DNA from 4 places in the Arthrobacter sp. CDRTa11 genome. Region 1 is predicted to be linked to each of the others. Evidence: riboswitches for the same ligand, from Rfam matches in the RefSeq annotation. Region 1 holds a riboswitch; each other region holds the start of a gene.
What was found. Region 1 has a riboswitch for S-adenosylmethionine ahead of F8G81_RS10165 (bifunctional o-acetylhomoserine/o-acetylserine sulfhydrylase). Riboswitches for the same ligand answer to the same signal wherever they lie in the genome.

Region 1 (3,201 bases):
TCCATCCTGGACATCAATGTCTCCCGGCTTCGGGAACTTGATGCCCAGTATGCTGGCCGGCTCAAAACCATTGCCTCGAACAGTCTCGAGATTGAACGTTCCGTAACTGATGCGGATCTGGTGATTGGATCGGTGCTCATCCCCGGTGCCAAGGCTCCCAAGCTTGTGAGCAATGATTTGGTTTCTCGAATGAAGCCCGGGAGCGTCCTTGTGGACATCGCTGTCGATCAGGGGGGCTGCTTCGAGGACACGCGGCCCACTACGCACGAGGAACCTACGTTCCGCGTACACGATACGGTGTTCTATTGTGTCGCCAATATGCCAGGTGCGGTTCCCAGCACTTCCACCTACGCGCTGACGAACGTCACGCTGCCGTACGCCATCGCCTTGGCAAACCTGGGCGTCAAAAAGGCCCTCGAAAAGGACGCGGCACTGGCCGCCGGGCTCAATATCGCAGCAGGCAAGGTCACGAACAATTCGGTGAGCGACGCCCATGGGCTTGAGCTCGCTCCTTGGTCGGAACTCGTCAACGCCTAACGCTTTTCTTGGTCGCCTGCCCCGCCCCGCACGAGGGGGTGGGCAGGCGACTCCGGCTGGCAGGGCTGATGTAACGACAAGGCCATACTGCTCCTCGCTACCAAATGCCCTCATACATGATTCTGAGGTGAGCCCCTGCAATAGGCTGGTTCCGCTATTGGCGCTTACGGTTTGAACGCAGATTTGGTTGCCCAGATGCAGCGACGTGCGTAGGGCAGCGAGGTTTTGAACTGGGCTACGAGCAGTGTCACATAGCCACCTTTTTTGGGGCTGTCTGACAGCAAAACCGTGGCGCGCTCCGAAACAGGGCTCTGCCCCTTCTTCTGGCGTAGGCCTGGTTCGCTGGGTTCCGTCCGGACTAACCGGTTGCCTGGGCTGGCCCAAGTTGACTACCCGCGGCGGCCGTAATTCTTCCCTTCCCGCCTGGCGCATCTGACCTAACCAACGTATCGATCACCACCAAGATAAGGACTCTTTCCCATGAACGCAGCAGGCGGACGTCTCGTTGTAGACGTTCAAACCCGAAAGGAATTGGACTCTGCCCTGGATCAAGCGGTGGACCGCCTGAAGCCGGCGGCCATGTCTGAACGCATTGGCATTTCGGTGACTCGGCTCGCTCCGGGCCGCTATGAAGCGCGTCTGAGTTGCGACGTCCCCCCCGGCGTGATTATCGAAAGGTGGGGGAGCCCGCTGCAATAAGCGGGTGGCAGAAAGTGTCGCAGTTGCGCCGGTCAGCGGTCTGTTGAATATCATCTCCCCGGTGCCTGAAGTACCGTGCACACCGTCTGACGGCGAGACCAGCGCGAAGCCTGCGGCAACCTTCGCCAGAAGTGGCAGTGGCGCAGACGTCAGCCCCGTCAACCATTCTTGATGGCGAAGGGGCAGATAAAAGGCTGGCGAAAGCAACGCGATGGCGGAACTTGAGGCATTTATGCGCCCCTTCCGGAGGAGAAGGCGGGGCGTCGTGGCATTTCAGATGCTTTCGGATTTACCGCACCCACAACAACTAGATCTGCAAGGTCATATCCGTCGTAGCCGTCCCCGAAACAGTCCGGTGTTCCTACACTGGGGACAGGTTATGAGCGCCAGCGCCAAGCCCCGGCTCGCTGGCCGGCAACCCTCCATCCGCGGTGGGGTGCCCCGGGTGAGGACCTGGCTGTCCGGCAATGGCCGGATGGCAAGCGCGGCCCGTGGTGCTCCCAGCATGCCCCGGGCCCATGTCATAGGAGCCTTGAATGTCCAACGGATGGTCCTTCGAAACCCGCCAGATCCACGCCGGGCAGGAGCCGGATTCTGCCACTGGCGCCCGGGCATTGCCCATTTACCAGACCACGTCCTTCGTGTTTCCCAGCGCCGAGAGCGCGGCCAACCGTTTTGCCCTGGCCGAACTGGCGCCGATCTATACGCGCATCGGCAACCCCACCCAGGATGCGGTGGAGCAGCGGATCGCCAGCCTCGAAGGAGGCCTGGCAGCGCTGCTGCTCAGCTCCGGCCAGGCGGCGGAGACATACGCGGTCCTGAACATCGCCGAAGCCGGGGACCACATCGTGGCCAGCCCCAGCCTCTACGGCGGCACCTACAACCTCTTCGCGCACACGCTGAAGAAGTTCGGCATTACTGTCACGTTCGTGGCGGACCCGGACAACCTGGACCAGTGGCGTGACGCTGTGCAGCCGAACACCAAGCTCTTCTTCGCCGAGGTGGTGTCCAACCCCCGCCAGGATGTCCTGGACATTGAGGGCGTCTCCGAGGCCGCCCATGAGGCAGGCGTGCCGCTGATCGTCGACAACACGCTGTCCACGCCGTACCTGATCCGGCCGCTGGAATGGGGCGCGGACGTTGTGGTCCATTCGGCCACCAAATACCTGGGCGGCCACGGCGCAGCGATCGCAGGCGTCATCGTGGACTCCGGCAAGTTCGATTTCAGCAAGGACCCGGAGCGGTTCCCCGGCTTCAACACCCCGGACCCCACCTACAACGGGCTTGTCTACGGCCGCGACCTCGGCGAGGGCGGCGCCCTGGGCGCCAACCTGTCCTACATCCTCAAGGCACGCGTCCAGCTCCTGCGGGACCTGGGGGCGGCGGTATCCCCGTTCAATGCCTTCCTCATCGCGCAGGGCCTGGAGACCCTGAGCCTGCGGGTGGAACGCCACGTGGCCAACGCCGGCGAAGTGGCCCGCTGGCTGGAAGCGCGTGACGACGTCGAATCCGTCGCCTACGCGGGCCTCCCCTCAAGCCCCTGGTACGAGCGTGGGCGCAAGTACGGCCCCAAGGGGACGGGTGCCATCGTGTCCTTCAATCTTGCCGGCGGCGCCGAGGCGGGCAAGCGGTTCGTGGACGCGCTGGACCTGCACTCACACGTGGCCAATATCGGGGACGTCCGGTCCCTGGTCATCCATCCGGCCTCCACCACCCACAGTCAGCTCTCTGCGGAGCAGCAGGCCGTGGCCGGCGTGACCCCGGGACTGGTCCGCCTCTCCGTGGGCATCGAGCACATCGATGACATCCTGGCAGACCTTGAAGCTGGCTTCCGTGCCGCCAAGGAGGCCAGCGGCGCCTGACCAATGGCCTGTAGCTGGGGCTTTTAGCGGACCTTGCGGGGAGTTCTAGCCGGCATAGAGTAGAGCCGCTACGCGGTCCGTGCATACCGATTTTGGGAATTCG
Region 2 (3,201 bases), 610 kb from region 1:
AGAAGCCTGCGGCCCCCTCCACTCCCCCGCTGCCGTCGGCCCCGCAGGGCTACCGTGCCCGCAAGCTTGCAGAACTTGACCAGCAGTACAGCAACGGCGAAATGGCCATGGATGAGTACATGGCGCGCCGGGCGGAGATCATGAACGGCTGACGCAAAAAACTTCACGGCCCAGGAGGTTTCCAGCCCGGGAACTTCCTGGGCAAGGAACTTTCCGTGCCAGGAACTTTCCGGGCAGGACTTCTTCTTAGACCAGGAACGTCGTCCTGAGCTGGCTGCCCAGCTGGCCGATTTCGGTGAGGAAGCCGTCGTGGCCGATGGGGCATTCAATGATGTGCACATCAACGTCGCCCGGCAGGGCTGCCGCCAACTCGTGTGACTGGGACGGGAAGTAGAGCCTGTCGCTGTCCACGGCCGCCACAAAGAACCGGGCTGTCGCCGTGGCCAGGGCCTCGTCCAGGGAACCGCGCCCCCGGCAAACGTCGTGGCTCATCAGGGCCTCGGTGATGGCGATGTAGCTGTTGGCGTCGAAGCGCTGGACCAGCTTGTTGCCCTGGTGGTCCAGGTAGCTTTCCACCTGATAGCGGCCGCGGTCGCCCAGAGCCGGTGCCTGGAATGGTGTTTCGGGTGCCTGGGCCAAGCGTCCGAACCTGCCGTCAAGTTCCCGGGCCGAGCGGTAGGTGATGTGGGCTATCCGTCGGGCCAGGGCCAGGCCGTCCTCCGGAGAGGGACCGCCGTAGTAGTCGCCGTTGTTGAAGTTGGCATCCTGGCGGATCGCGAGGGTCTGGGCCTGGGCGAAGGCAATCTGTTCCGCCGTGCTCGCGGCGCCGATCGATACCACGGCACACCGCTCTACCCGCTCAGGGTAGGTCAGGGCCCATTCCAGGGCACGCGCGCCGCCCATGGAGCCGCCCAGGACGGCGAACCAGCTCTGGATGCCCAGCAGGTCAGCCAGCCGCGCCTCGGCAACCGTGCTGTCCCGCAGTGTCACCAAGGGAAAGCGGGAGCCCCACGGCTTTCCGTCAGGGGCAGGCGACGACGGTCCGGTGGAACCGTAGCAGCCGCCCACGATGTTCACGGAGACCACAAAAAACCTGTCCGTGTCCACCGGAGCACCGGGGCCGGCCAGCTGTTCCCACCAGCCCGGTTCATCGGTGTCGCCCCGCGTGACGTGGGTGCTGCCTGTCAGGGCGTGCTCGATCAGGATGGCGTTGGAGGCGTCATGGTTGAGTGTGCCCCAGGTTTCATAGGCCAGGGTGACATCCGGCAGGAAACCTCCGGCTTCGAGTTCGAGTCCGCCGATGGTGGCGAACTGGACCACTCCGTTTTCAGGTACGGCGGTGCGGGAGACGGTAATCGTCATGTGAGGACCTTTTCTACGCGCTTGCCCGCCGTCAAGTGACCGGCAGGCCAGGTCTTCACCCGGGGCACCCCACCGCGGAAGGAGGGTTGCCGGCCAGCAAGCCGGGGCTGTCACTGGCACTCATGACCTGCTTCGAGTGTACGAAACAGCCATGCCTCTTGACCAAGAGTGTGACTGGTTATGACTTTCCCGGCCTGCAGCCCAGGTGCCGGCGACCGCCCGGCTGCATCCGCAGGGCCATAGTCAGCAGACTTCCTAACCATGGTTTCCGGGCCAATGTCCACTCATGACACAAAGTAGAAAGCGGGTAAGGCTACCCTTAGCTGAGAGCCCGATCACAAAGTGCCAAGATGAAGGGCATGCGCATGGATCACGTCTCTTACGCCTGTGAACACGATGGCCTGGCTGCCACAACCGAACGAATTTCGTCCGCCCTCGGCGTCGAAGCCGTGAAGGGTGGAGTGCACCCCCGTTTCGGAACCCGGAACATGATCATTCCACTCGCGGGCCACAAATACCTTGAAGTAGTGGAGGTCCTTGACCACCCGGCATCGGACAAAGCGCCGTTCGGACAGGCCGTGCGTGCACGCTCTGCCGCCGGCGGCGGCTGGATGGGCTGGTGCGTCGAAGTGGACGACCTCGCCCCGTTCGAACGCCGGCTGGGACGCTCTGCCGTCAACGGCAACCGGAAGTTCCCCGACGGCCGCGAACTTGTGTGGAAGCAGATCGGAATCCTGGGCCTCATCGCCGATCCCCAGGTCCCATACATGCTCAAGTGGGAAGGCGATCCCGCCCTGCACCCGTCCAACGCCTATGAAAGCAACGTCAAGATGTCCTGCCTGACCATTGCCGGCTCGGCGGAACGGGTGACCGAATGGCTCGGCGAACCTGTCGAAAAGCCGCTTGAGGATGTAGCAGTGGAATGGGTGGCTCCGCATGGAACCCCCGGCATCCTTTCCGTCACGTTCGAAACCGCCTCCGGGGCAGTCACCATCTAAGCCCTCCCCCGGCCGGTCAACGGCCGCTGGGAACAAACTTCGGCCGCCATCAGCGGGTGCCAATGACGTCACCTGCCGATGGCGGCCGAATTACTTTAACGCCGCCGTCGCTCCTTGGTTTTCTCCCACCTCACCCGAGGCCTACGGCAGACCCAAAGAGGCTGAAGCCAACGAACGCCACAATGTCCAACAGAGCGTGCGCAATCACCAGTGGCATCACCCGCTTTGTCCGGGTGTAGAGCCAGGCGAACACCACCCCCATCACGGCGTTGCCGATGAAGGGCCCAAAGCCCTGGTAGAGGTGGTAGCTGCCGCGCAGCATGGAGCTGGCGAAGATTGCCAGGGGCATGCTCCAGCCGAATTTGCCGAAACGGTCCATCAGGTAGCCCACCACAATCACTTCCTCCACCACCGCGTGCCGCACGGCGGACAGGATCAGCACCGGCACCGTCCACCAGTAGGAATCCAGGGCGCTGGGAATGATGGCAGTGGTAATGCCTAATGCCCGCCCTGCCGCGTAGAGGCCAAGTGACGGGATGCCGATCAGGGCGGCAAGTCCAAGACCCTGCAGCATGTCCCGGCCGGGCCTGGCGAAGTTGAAGCCAAGCTTCCGGAAGGCCGAACCTGCATGTGCGCCGTCCCCCGCCCCCGGTTGCCGCTGGTCGGACAGGAAGTAGATGACCAGCAGGACCGGCACCAGCGCGAAGACGATGTCCAGTAACTGGTAGGTGAGATCGAAGTATTCACGGGTGCTCTGCGAGCGGTTGAGGGTTGAGGTGCCTTCCGCCAGCGGGGCGCGCGTCATCTTATCCAGCAGCTGGACCACGGAGTAGACGGCGGA
Region 3 (3,201 bases), 1.5 Mb from region 1:
CCGATGCCGGAGCCAACGGAGGCTCCGCCGGCGGTGGGGTTGGAGGAGGTGACAAACGGGTAGGTGCCGTGGTCCACGTCCAGGAAGGTGGCCTGGCCGCCTTCCATGAGCACTACCTTGCCCTCATCCAGGGCCTTGTTCAGGACCAGTGTGCTGTCGATGACCAGCGGCCGGAGACGCTCGGCAAAGGAGAGGAAATATTCAACAATCTCCTCAACATCGATGTCGCGGCGGTTGTAGACCTTGACCAGGAGCTCGTTCTTCTGGCGGAGCGATCCTTCCACCTTCTGGCGGAGGATGGATTCGTCGAAGACGTCCTGGACACGGATGCCCAGCCGGGCCACCTTGTCCATATAGGCGGGCCCGATGCCCCGGCCCGTGGTTCCGATGGCGCGGCTGCCGAGATAACGTTCAGTGACCTTGTCCAGCACCTGGTGAAAAGGCGCCACCAGGTGTGCATTGGCGGAGACGCGCAGTTTGGAAGTGTCTGCACCGCGGGCCTGCAGGCCTTCAATTTCCTGGAACAGGGCTTCAAGGTTCACCACGCAGCCGTTGCCGATGATGGGAACCGCATTGGGGCTGAGAATGCCGGCCGGAAGGAGCTTGAGCTCATACTTCTCACCGCCTACGACGACGGTATGCCCGGCGTTATTGCCGCCGTTGGGCTTAACCACATAGTCGACGCGGCCGCCGAGGAGATCAGTGGCCTTGCCTTTTCCCTCGTCGCCCCATTGGGCTCCTACGATCACGATAGCTGGCATGGGATCCTCCCCCATTCGTTCGGGCTGCATTCCGGTTGATCCACCCTGGTGAGGCAGCAGGTGTTCAGCCGGAAGTCAACGCCGTTCATGAGAATGCCCCGACGGCTACAGTCTGGCGGGCACAGTTGCGGTGGCCTGCCAGGCAAGAGTTCGGGGCTCTTACCAGCCAAGTTTAGCGGATCCCCGGGTTTCTCTACTCGTTCGCAGCAGGCGGGCCCTGGGTTTCTTCGCGCCTGCCACCCGCCCATCCCATGAAACAAACCGGCTGAAACAAACCGGCTGAAATAATCTGGCGAAGTCTTGCCCGCACCCGGCAGATGCCATTAAGTGAGAGTACCCATCCGGAGCGGCCGAGAGACCTGGCTCGCTGACGCCGCAGCAACCACGGGTGCAGGGACAATCCTGTCCGCTGGTGCTACTGCCAGGACCGATGGAAAGGAAGTATCCATGTCCCTCAACACCGACTACATCCAGGTCACGCACGCAGGTTCCCTGCCCCGAACCCCGGAACTCATCGCCGCCAATGCCGCCAAGGAATCCGAGGGCATCACGCCCGAATTCCTGGAGCTGCTGGAGGCCTCGGTGGCGGATGTGGTCCAGCGGCAGAAAGACCTCGGCGTCGACATTGCGAACGACGGCGAGTACGGGCACACCATGTCCACTTCCGTTGATTACGGCGCGTGGTGGAACTATTCCTTCGCCAGGCTGGGCGGCCTGGAACCCACCGACGTGGACAGGTGGAAGGACCCCGTGGTGCATCGCTCGTCCCCGGGGCACATTGTGCTGACCTCGTTTCCGGACCGCCGGGACCGGCTGGCTTTCAACGACGCATACACCGATCCGTCCTCGGGCATCCTGGCGCACCGCAAAAGCGTGACGCAACCGAAAATCGCGGGACCCCTGACCTACACGGGGCATGACCTGGTGGCCTCCGATGTCACCAACCTCAAAAAGGGACTGGCTGCAGCCGGCCTGACCGAAGGCTTTCTGGCGTCCCTGTCCCCCGGTTCGTGCGCCAGGGTAGCCAACGAGTACTACAAGTCGGACGAGGAACTGCTGTACGCCTGCGCCGATGCCATGCGGGAGGAATACAAGGCCATCATCGACGCCGGCCTGACGGTACAGCTCGATGACCCCTCCCTCGCGGAAAGCTGGGACCAGATCAACCCCGAGCCATCGCTGGAGGACTACCTCAAATTCATCCAGCTGCGCATCGAGGCCACCAACTGGGCCCTCCGCGACCTGCCCCAGGAACAGATCCGCCTCCACGTCTGCTGGGGTTCCTGGCATGGGCCGCACACCACGGACATTCCGTTCGGGGACATCGTTGGATCAGTCCTGCAGGTCAACGCCGGGGCCTACTCGTTCGAGGCCGCCAACGTCCGGCATGAGCATGAGTGGCGGGTGTGGGAAAACACCAGGCTTCCGGAGGGCAAGGCCATCATTCCCGGGGTGGTCTCACATGCAACCAACGTTGTGGAACACCCGGATCTCGTCGCTGACAGGATTGTCCGCTTCGCCGAACTGGTGGGCCGGGAGAACGTTATTGCGTCCACGGACTGCGGGCTGGGCGGCCGTGTTCACCCGCAGATCGCCTTCGCCAAACTGGAGGCTCTCGGCGAGGGCGCCCGGCGCGCCAGCCAGCGTCTTTGGTAGGTGCAGCGATCCAGCCGCCCTGTGCCTTCCATCACGGGAAGGCCTTGGGCGCGCCTGCGTTTTGCGGGGCTTGCTAAACTGATAAGGACCGACCAGGAATCGGTCCACTCCACATTTCAAACCATCCCGGAACCTGCCGCGCCACGGTGCGCCCATTTTCCGGATTGGCAGCATCACCGAGCCCCGCAGGAGACATAGCAATACATGACAGCCCTGGCACCTGAATCTTTTCGCGAGCAGCTCATGAGCCGCCGTTACGAACCCAACGTCGCAGCCGTCAACGAGCTGTGCGATTCCCTGCAGAGCGTCAAGCCGGACACCCAAGTTCCCTACGTTGACCCCATGCACGACGTAGATGAATGCCGCATTATCAGCCTGTACTCGAACATCGGCGAAGCGGACAAGTCCGGATTCATTACCGCCGGCGACGACGACGCCGCCACCCGCATGCTGGGCGTCCAGTGGAAACTGGGCCTGCGTCCGGAGTTCGTGATGCCGTGGAACGTCCACCCGTGGCACACCCCTGGCGAGCCCAACGGCAAGTTCACGCCGGACCAGATCGCCTCCGGCCTCAAGCCGCTGCTCAAGTTCCTGGCCCTCGTGCCCCGGGCTTCCGTCATCGTGGCACACGGCACCGAGGCCAACCGCCTGGCCAACCTGCTGCTGAAGACCGAGGTGCCCCTGCTCTGGCGCCGCGGCCTGAAAACCTACAAGGTCCGTTCCCTCAGTGGCCGTGCCTTCGCCGGTACCCCGGCCCGGCAGGAACAGTATCTTGAAGAAATGC
Region 4 (3,201 bases), 2.5 Mb from region 1:
GGCGGCCAGGTCCGCCGGCCTGTTTGCTGCAGAGATCGCGCCCGTCAAAGTACCGCAGCGCCGCGGTCCCGCACTGATGGTGGATTCCGATGAAGGCATCCGTCCGGGTACGACGACGGAGGCACTGGCGGCGCTGAAGCCCGCCTTCTCCGCGGCGGCGTCAGCCACTATCACCGCCGGATCCGCCTCTCCACTCTCCGACGGCGCGGCCGCCGTCGTGGTTGCCAGCAAAGCCGCCGCGGAACGTGCCGGGCTCAGCTGGATCGCCGAGATCCGAAGCCACGGCCAGACCGCAGGCCCGGACGCTTCCCTGCATTCCCAGCCGTCGCGCGCCATCGAACGCGCCCTGGCAGCGGAAGGACTCGGCGTAGCTGACCTGGACCTCATCGAAATCAATGAAGCCTTCGCGTCCGTGATCATCCAGTCGGCCCGGGACCTGGGCGTCAGCACGGAGCGGATCAACGCCGAGGGCGGCGCCATCGCCTTGGGCCACCCCGTAGGCGCCTCAGGCGCACGGCTGGTGCTGCACCAGGCATTGGCTCTGCAGCGGCGTGGCGGCGGCACTGGGGTTGTGTCCCTCTGCGGCGGCGGAGGCCAGGGCGAGGCGCTCATCCTCAAGGCCTGAAAACTGCGGCGCGCCAGGCGCAAGGAACCCGGGAGGGACCCAGACGAACCGCGTTGATGGGTCAGCGCTTGCCGTACTTCCGGTGAACTGCCTGCTTGCTCACACCCAGGCACAGGGCGATCGCTTCCCAGGAGAGCCCGGCCTGGCGGGCGTTCCTGACCAGTGCAGCTTCGGCCCGCCCTACTTCCTTCTGCAGCTCCGCCACGGCATAGAGTGCCTCGGCAGGGCCCTTTCCATCCATCGATCCAACGAGTGTCTTCATTCGGTCCACCTCCACGGCGTCAACATTAGTTGACGATGCTCTGGCCGTCAACCTACGTTGACGCCTCAGGCTGGAGGAGCCTCAGGCTGGAGGAGCCGCGTGCACTGTGAGCGGGACCAGGCGGTGGGCGCAGGAGGCACGTTCCAGGCTCAGGGTGCCCGGGTCGGCCCTGTTGTTAACGCCGGTGTCATCACACCAGTCCACGCCGTACGGGACAGCGCTGACGCCGCCCTCTCCGGCAGCCATGGTGTCCGGAACGGTGAAGACAAAGGTGAAGGCGCCGTCGTCGGTCATGGGAGCGAGCTCCTCCAGGACCGTCTGCCCCGCAGCGTCCGTCACCGTAACCTGGATGCGCGCATCCGCGCCGTATAGCGCGTCGCAGGTAGTGTCCTGCGCGGAGACCGTCACCTGCCCGCCGGCCTGAACGGCCGACGGCGAGACAAAGTATTCCGGCGGCCCGCACGGCGGCGGGGCGAAGGGGTCCCGGCAGCCTGCCAGTGCAAAGGCAAGGGAGGCAACAGCCATCACGCCCGCGGTCAGGCGCTGCGCGCTCAGCACTGACGGCCTTCCCGCTGTTTCCCCACACAGTGTTTCCGTACAGAGCGTTTAGCCATATCCTGCTGTTTCCCCATACCGTGATTGTCCGGCATGGCGTTGGTTACGCAACATGACGACGGCGGCGGTGCGGGGCGGCGGGGCAGGTGTTACGTTTTTGGGCAGTAATGAGTACCGGCGCCAAGCCCTGACTGGCCGGTCGGCAACCCTCCTTTCGCGGCGGGGTGCCTCAGGTGAATACTCGGCATATCGAAAAATTCGAGCTGCAAGCGTGAGAGAAGGAGATCCGTCGTGACAGACGCACCTGCCACAGAAGAAAAGCTGTCCTACCGACTGATCACGGGGCCGGATGACCGCTCCTTCTGTGAGCGGATTTCAACCGCATTGGAGGAGGGCTACGTCCTGCACGGCAGCCCGGCCGCAACTTTTAACGGCAGCAGCGTGATCGTGGCGCAGGCCCTGGTCCTCCCGGCTGCGATCGCCTCCGCGGATGCCGCCGTCGCCACTGCCGTGGACGATCTCGAAACTGCCGGGGAAGAGCTCGAATTCGACGGCGAGGGCCACGCATGAGCTACGCAGGAGACCTCACCCCGCAGGAAGCTTGGACCAAGCTGGAGCAGGGCGCCATCCTGGTGGATGTGCGCACTGAGGGCGAATGGGCGCATATTGGCATCCCGGACACCAAGGCAACGGACAACGATCCCCTCTTCATCCAGTGGACGTTCCCGGGCGGCATCCCCAACCCCGATTTCATCACTGACCTGACACAACAGGCACCCGAGGACGCCGGCACCGAACTGGTGTTCCTGTGCCGCTCCGGGGCCCGGTCCATAGCTGCAGCCATCGCCGCCACCCAGGCAGGCTACACGTCCTACAACGTCCTTGAGGGCTTTGAAGGCGAGCCGGACCGCTACGGCGAACGCACCGTCAATGGCTGGAAGAACCGCGGCCTGCCTACGAATCTGGGAACGAACTAAGTGACATTCAACGAAGATGCCGCCGGCTGGAGCCCTGACACCCAGGCAGTCCGCGGCGGGCTGGACCGCACCAATTTCCAGGAGACCGCCGAGCCGGTCTTCCTGAACTCCGGGTTCGTCTACGAATCGGCCGCCGCCGCCGAACGCGCCTTCACCGGCGAGGACGAACGCTTTGTCTACTCACGCTACGGCAACCCCTCCGTAGCCACCTTCCAGGAACGGCTCCGCCTCCTCGAGGGCACCGAGGCATGCTTTGCGACGGCGTCGGGAATGTCCGCCGTTTTCACCGCCCTGGGTGCCCTGCTGGCTGCCGGTGACCGCGTGGTTGCGGCCCGCTCGCTGTTCGGTTCCTGTTTCGTGATTTTGAACGAGATCCTGCCGCGCTGGGGCGTGGAGACCGTCTTTGTGGATGGCCCGGACCTGGACCAGTGGCGTGACGCGTTGTCCCAGCCCACCACCGCCGTCTTCTTCGAGTCGCCGTCCAACCCGATGCAGGAAATCGTGGACATCGCGGCAGTCAGCGAACTGGCGCATGCGGCCGGTGCCACCGTCGTCGTCGACAATGTCTTTGCCACTCCCCTGCTGCAGCGCTGCGGCCAGCTGGGCGCGGACGTCATTGTCTACTCCGGCACCAAGCACATCGACGGCCAGGGCCGTGTCATGGGCGGGGCGATCCTGGGCACCAAGGAATTCATCGACGGCCCCGTGAAGCAGCTCATGCGCCACACCGGACCCTCGCTGTCCGCCTTCAACGCCTGGGTCCTCACCAAGGGGCTGGAGAC

Region 2: another riboswitch for S-adenosylmethionine. It lies ahead of metX (homoserine O-acetyltransferase MetX); the one in region 1 lies ahead of F8G81_RS10165 (bifunctional o-acetylhomoserine/o-acetylserine sulfhydrylase).
Region 3: another riboswitch for S-adenosylmethionine. It lies ahead of F8G81_RS03420 (cobalamin-independent methionine synthase II family protein); the one in region 1 lies ahead of F8G81_RS10165 (bifunctional o-acetylhomoserine/o-acetylserine sulfhydrylase).
Region 4: another riboswitch for S-adenosylmethionine. It lies ahead of F8G81_RS21925 (DUF1737 domain-containing protein); the one in region 1 lies ahead of F8G81_RS10165 (bifunctional o-acetylhomoserine/o-acetylserine sulfhydrylase).

What each region holds. Positions count from the first base shown of each region.
Region 1 covers NZ_CP044532.1:2,249,242-2,252,442, forward strand. The annotation lists gene ald (alanine dehydrogenase) at 1-537, shown strand, start outside; SAM riboswitch class IV at 1,612-1,727, shown strand; gene F8G81_RS10165 (bifunctional o-acetylhomoserine/o-acetylserine sulfhydrylase) at 1,773-3,098, shown strand.
Region 2 covers NZ_CP044532.1:1,640,981-1,644,181, reverse strand. The annotation lists gene F8G81_RS07415 (hypothetical protein) at 1-152, shown strand, start outside; gene metX (homoserine O-acetyltransferase MetX) at 247-1,362, opposite strand; SAM riboswitch class IV at 1,375-1,490, opposite strand; gene F8G81_RS07405 (VOC family protein) at 1,722-2,360, shown strand; gene F8G81_RS07400 (CPBP family intramembrane glutamic endopeptidase) at 2,491-3,201, opposite strand, start outside.
Region 3 covers NZ_CP044532.1:726,526-729,726, reverse strand. The annotation lists gene F8G81_RS03425 (adenylosuccinate synthase) at 1-761, opposite strand, end outside; SAM riboswitch class I at 1,096-1,198, shown strand; gene F8G81_RS03420 (cobalamin-independent methionine synthase II family protein) at 1,209-2,417, shown strand; gene F8G81_RS03415 (uracil-DNA glycosylase) at 2,622-3,201, shown strand, end outside.
Region 4 covers NZ_CP044532.1:4,798,850-4,802,050, forward strand. The annotation lists gene F8G81_RS21910 (acetyl-CoA C-acyltransferase) at 1-625, shown strand, start outside; gene F8G81_RS21915 (AsnC family protein) at 687-887, opposite strand; gene F8G81_RS21920 (hypothetical protein) at 969-1,445, opposite strand; SAM riboswitch class IV at 1,606-1,720, shown strand; gene F8G81_RS21925 (DUF1737 domain-containing protein) at 1,734-2,012, shown strand; gene F8G81_RS21930 (rhodanese-like domain-containing protein) at 2,009-2,419, shown strand; gene F8G81_RS21935 (O-succinylhomoserine sulfhydrylase) at 2,420-3,201, shown strand, end outside.